DNA from 2 places in the Streptomyces fractus genome. Region 1 is predicted to be linked to the other one. Evidence: riboswitches for the same ligand, from Rfam matches in the RefSeq annotation. Region 1 holds a riboswitch; the other holds the start of a gene.
The links. Region 1 has a riboswitch for thiamine pyrophosphate ahead of ACP4E5_RS41130 (purine-cytosine permease family protein). Riboswitches for the same ligand answer to the same signal wherever they lie in the genome.
Positions count from the first base shown of each region.

Region 2: linked by a shared signal. The riboswitch ahead of thiO (glycine oxidase ThiO) and the one ahead of ACP4E5_RS41130 (purine-cytosine permease family protein) in region 1 are both predicted to bind thiamine pyrophosphate.

Region 1 is NZ_JBMYHI010000002.1:8,591,127-8,593,979, forward strand. Features, by position in the region: gene ACP4E5_RS41125 (family 2B encapsulin nanocompartment shell protein) at 1-1,071, opposite strand, end outside; TPP riboswitch at 1,509-1,603, shown strand; gene ACP4E5_RS41130 (purine-cytosine permease family protein) at 1,593-2,853, shown strand, end outside.
Region 2 is NZ_JBMYHI010000002.1:6,688,895-6,691,747, reverse strand. Features, by position in the region: gene ACP4E5_RS32260 (NAD(P)/FAD-dependent oxidoreductase) at 1-1,096, opposite strand, end outside; gene ACP4E5_RS32255 (avidin-fold protein) at 1,216-1,563, opposite strand; TPP riboswitch at 1,616-1,729, shown strand; gene thiO (glycine oxidase ThiO) at 1,727-2,853, shown strand, end outside.

The DNA of each region.
Region 1 (2,853 bases):
CTCGCGCCCCATCGCCGCGATCGTGCGGGGGTGCGCCAGAAAGAACTTCGAGCCGCGGCGGCGGCAGAGCAGCTCGTCCAGGTCGTCCGGAGTGGGCGGGCCCGCGTGCGGCTGGAGGCGCTGCTTGAAGTCGGCGTTGTGGAGCAGGCCGAACTCCCGGTTGTTGACCAGCTCGTGCTCCTGACGCTCGCGCAACGCCTCGATGGTGAGCCGTAGTTGCTCCTTGGTCTGGTTCATCGGCTCGTTGTAGAGGTCGGCGACCCTGGTGTGGACCCGCAGGATCGTCTGGGCGGCCGAGAGCTCGTACTCGCGCGGTTTCGCCTCGTAGTCGACGAACGCGCCGGGCAGCTCGTGCTCGCCCACGTGCCCCGCGGACATCGGGATCTCCGCCTCGCCGCGGTGGTTCTGGCCCCGGCCCGCGAGCGACTTGAACTCCTCGACGTGCGCCTGGAGGGGCGGCGCCGCGGACAGCACGGCCGCGAAGTCGGCGCGCGACAGGGTGAGCAGGGTGCCCGCCGTCTCGGCGACCGCGGTCTGCTCCCAACGGGCGTCCTCGTCGAGCAGCGCGTTGTCCCCGAAGCGGTCGCCGTCGGCGAGCACGTCGAGCGCGACCTCGTCGCCGTAGCCGCCCTCGGAGAACTGGCTGATACGTCCGTGGGCGATGAGGTGGAGGCGGTCCGCGGGCGCCCCGCGCTCGACCAGCGTCTCGCCGGCCCGGAAGTCGCGCTGCTCGCACCGGTCGGCGAGGGCGGTCAGTACGTCGACGTCGTCGAAGCCGCGCAGCAGGGCCAGTTCACCGAGTTCGCGGGGGATCACGCGGACGTCGGAGCCGTCCTGGATGAACTCGATGGTTCCGTCGCCGACGGTGTAGGTCAGGCGGCGGTTGACCCGGTAGACGCCGCCCTTGGTCTCCACCCAGGGCAGCATGCGCAGCAGCCACCGCGAGGTGATCTCCTGCATCTGCGGGGCGGACTTGGTGGTGGTGGCGAGGTTGCGGGCGGCCGCCGTGCCGAGGCTGGTCTGCTTGGGCGGGGCCGCCGCGGTGTCCGGGGTGGTCGAGTCGACTGTCATCGGGTGAGCTCTCCTTGGTCGGGCGAAAGCCCGCATGCCGGTAACAACGGGTCGAAAGAAGGAAATGCGGAGAATTTGGAAGGAATGCGTCCAGGTCCAGCATCACCGTAAGGTCCGCCTCGGCCGCCGGGCCAAGCGAAGTCGGCGACATTCGCTCGATGCGATGATCAAGGCCGCGCGGTGTTTGCCGGGGACCGATGGATCTCGGCCGGTTTTCCCGGTGTGCCCGAGCGGGTGCCGGCCCCGAGGTCACGCGGTGGGTACGCGTCGTGGCGCCGCGAAACCGACGGATGTCGGCCAGCGGACACAGAGCTCCGCGTTGCCGTCCCTGTAGCGCGCGAGGTAGGGGCGGACACGACGGATGAGGTACGGGCGGACGCGACGGATCCGGAACCCGCCCGCGCGATCTCGCCCGCCGCCGCGTTACGCTGGCCGCCGTACCGGACACGGGGTGCCCCACCCGAGGGCTGAGATCACACCCGTCGAACCTGAACCAGTTCGTACTGGCGGAGGGATGTCTCATGCCTGTGGCGCATGTTTCCAGCGGCCTGCCTGCCGACCGCGAAGGCGGCGCCTTCGACGGGCGGATGCCCGCGGCACCCGGCGACCTCGGCATCGAGGGGCACGGCATCGAACCGGTCCCCGAGGGCAACCGCTACGGCGGCGCCGGACGCCTGTTCACCGTGTGGTTCGCCCCGAACCTGACCATGACCGGCGTCTTCACCGGCACCGTCGGCATCGCGCTCGGACTCGACTTCGCCACGGCGCTCGCCGCCGTCGTGCTCGGCACCCTGGTCGGCGCGGTGCCGACCGCGTACCTGGGGACGTGGGGGAGCAGGACCGGGGCGGGGCAACTGCCGCTGGCCGGGCTCGCGTTCGGGCGGGGCGTCGTGCTGCCGGGAGTGCTGCAATGGCTGTCGTCCATCGCGTGGGACGCGCTGATCGGCCTGTTCGGCGGTGACGCGCTGGCCCGGCTGTTCGGCTGGCCGTTCTGGGCCGGCGTCCTCGTCATGCTGCTCGCCCAGGGCCTGCTCGGCGTCTTCGGCTACGAGGCCATCCACCGGCTCCAGATCGTCATGACCTTCGTGCTCGGCGCCGCGTTCACACTGATCGCCTGGCGGCTGCTCGACGGCGTGCACCCGGCCGCCCACGGCTCCGTGCACGGGGCCGACCGCGCCGGCGCGTTCATCCTGACCAGCACAGTCGCGCTGAGCCTCAGCCTGTCCTGGGCGCCGTACGCCAGCGACTTCAGCCGCTACCTGCCCGCCGCTACCTCCCGTACCCGCATGTTCTGGTACACGCTGCTCGGCCTGCTGGTGTCCTTCGTGGCCGTGCAGGCGCTCGGGCTGTGGGGCGCCTCCGTGCTCACCGACCAGACGGCGGCGGGGGTCGACAAGATCCTCGGCGGGGGAGCGGTCGGCGCGTTCGGGCTGCTCGCCGTGGCGCTGGCCGCGCTGTGCAGCAACGCCATGAACGACTACAGCGGCTCGCTCGCCCTGCAGACCGTCGGAGTGCGCATCCCGCGCCCGCTGGCCGCCGCCCTCGCCGCAGCGCTCGGCTTCCCGCTCGTGCTGTGGATGCACGCGGCGGACACCACGGCACGCTTCCAGAACGTGCTGCTGTTCGTCGGCTACTGGATCCCCGGCTTCGTGGCCATCGTCCTCGTCGACTGGCGCGCGCGGGCCAGGCGGCGGGAGGGCGCACCGCTCGACCTCGCCGCCGAGCGCGAGCGGCGACAGCCCGCCTGGCCCGCCCTGCTGGCCTTCACCGCGGCCTTCGCGG
Region 2 (2,853 bases), 1.9 Mb from region 1:
CGTCGCGCAGCCAGCACACCGACCAGGCCGCGCCGGCGGGGTCGCCGCGCCACACCGTCGTGTCGGCGCCCTCGTGGTGCCCGGCGTACTGCACGAAGCGGCCGAACTGCTCGGACCAGAAGTAGGGCACCGGGTCGTACACCGCCGGTGTCTGGCCGACGATGTTCGCCGCCACCGTGCGCGGCCCCTGCAGCGCGTTGTCCCAGTGGTGGACCATGAGGCGCTCTCCGTAGCGCCCCGAGGGGAACGAGGAGCAGTCCCCCACCGCGTACACATCGGGAACGGACGTGCGCAGCCGCTCGTCCGCGAGGACCTCGCGGTGGGCGCCCAGCTCGATGCCGGAGCCGGCCAGCCAGCGCGTGGCGGGGCGGGCGCCGATGCCGACGACGACGGCTCCCGCGGGCAGCCGCGTGCCGTCGTCGAGGACCACGACGCCCGGCTCGATGCGCTCCACGCGCGCGTGGGTGCGCAGCTGGGCCCCCGCGTCGGCGTACCAGGTCGCCATGGGGGCGGCGATCTCGGCGGGCAGCGCCCCGGCCAGCGGCCGCTCGGCGGCTTCCACCACGGTGACCCGGCAGCCGGCCTCACGGGCCGCGGTGGCGAACTCGGCGCCGATCCAGCCGGCGCCCACGACCACCACGTCGTGCTGCTCGGCGAGGACGGGCCGCAGCCGCTCCGCATCGTCGAGCGTGCGCAGCAGGTGCACGCCGGGGGCGGAGTGCGCGCCCGGCAGCTGGACGGGCTCGGCGCCGGTCGCGACGACCAGCACGTCGTACGGGACCGGCCCTTCGGCCGTGTCGAGCTCGTGGTCGCCGGGCCGCAGCCCGGTCACCTCGCGGCCCAGTTCCAGGGAGACGCCGAGCGCCTCGAAGTCGACGTCGAAGGCCGAGCCCTCGGCCTTGCCGAGCAGCACCGCCTTGGACAGCGGCGGCCGGTCGTACGGCTGGTGGGGTTCCGCGCCGAGCAGCGTGACCGCGCCCGTGAAACCGTGTTCGCGCAGCGCGACCGCCGTCTGCACACCCGCCATGCCCGCGCCCACGATGACGACGTTCCGCTGCCCCGAAGGCGCTCCGCTCCCGCTCCGCTGCTCACTCACGGGATCAACCTTAGGCACCTGATCTTTCGTCAGTCAGCGATGCGGACCACTCCCGGGCCGTGACGTCCTGCACACACGTCAGCGGTTTAGCGATCAAGGGAAGGCCGGTGTTCCGGCGATCACGCCGGGCCGGGGAGCTGCTCGACCACGCTGGTCCCGCTGCCCTCCTGCGACTCCCACTCCCAGGTCTCGTCGAGGCGCACCCGGCCGTCCGGGAGCTCGGACACGGTCGAGACACAGTGCCCGGACGAGGTGGTCCCGTCGGTCTTCAGCTGCACATAGCGGAAGTCGAGCCGGTCGCCGGAGCGCGTGCCCACAAGGTGCCCCTCGACGACATCACCGCCTGCGTAGTCGGCCGAAACGCGGCCGTCCCGCTCCCGGTACGCGAAGCGGGTGCGCGTGCCCACCTGTCCCGGGGCCTGGTCGGCTACCGGGGACAGAACGAGACCGTCAAGAGAACGGGCCACGGGCTGGGACTCCCTTACTGGAGGTCACGGTGAACGGCTAGGGTGGCCAACGTAGAGCACTCGCGGGAGCCCGTACGCAGCGGGCTGAGAGGGAGGCTGGAGCGGCCTTCGACCGTACGAACCTGATCCGGGTCATACCGGCGAAGGGAGGGGCTTGACGCCCATGTCGTCGACGCCATCCGCACGTTCGCACCATTCGCACACCTGCGACGTCCTCGTCGTCGGTGGCGGCATCATCGGTCTCGTCACCGCCTGGCGGGCCGCGCAGCGCGGTCTGTCCGTCGCGGTCGCGGACCCCGAACCCGGCGGCGGGGCCGCCCAGGTGGCCGCCGGGATGCTGGCCGCCGTCACCGAACTCCACCACGGCGAGCAGACGTTGCTCGGCCTGAACCTCGCGTCCGCGCGCCGCTACCCGGACTTCGCGGCCGAGCTGTCCGAGGCCTCCGGGCAGGACCTCGGCTACCGCGCGTGCGGCACGCTCGCGGTCGCGCTCGACTCCGACGACCGCGCCCACCTGCGTGAACTGCACGCGCTGCAAACGAAGTCGGGGCTCGAATCCGAGTGGCTCTCGGGCCGCGACTGCCGCCGCCTCGAACCGATGCTCGCTCCGGGCGTGCGCGGCGGACTGCGCGTCGACGGGGACCACCAGATCGACCCGAGAAGACTCGCGAGCGCCCTCGTGACGGCCTGCGAGCGCGCCGGCGTGACCTTCCACCGGTCGTGGGCCGACAGGCTCTCTGTCGTCCGCGACCGGGCGCGCGGCGCGGTCCTCGCCGACGGCACCGAACTCGCCGCCGGCCAGGTGGTGCTGGCGGCCGGCAGCCGCGCCGGACAGCTCGCCGGTGTGCCGGACGCGGTGCTGCCGCCGGTGCGCCCCGTCAAGGGCCAGGTGCTGCGCCTGACGGTGCCCAAGCGGTACGCGCCCTTCCTCAGCCGGACGGTCCGGGCGGTCGTCCGCGGCGGCAACCTCTACATGGTGCCGCGCGTCAACGGCGAGCTCGTCGTGGGCGCGACCAGCGAGGAACTCGGCTGGGACACCACGGTCACCGCGGGAGGCGTCTACGAACTCCTGCGGGACGCCCACGAACTCGTCCCCGGCATCACCGAACTCCCGCTCACCGAGACCCGAGCTGGCCTGCGCCCCGGCTCCCCCGACAACGCGCCGCTCCTGGGCCCGACCGCCCTGCCCGGCCTCCTCCTCGCGACCGGGCACTTCCGCAACGGCGTGCTCCTGACGCCGATCACCGGCGACACCATGGCGCACGTCCTGACCACCGGCGAACTCCCGGA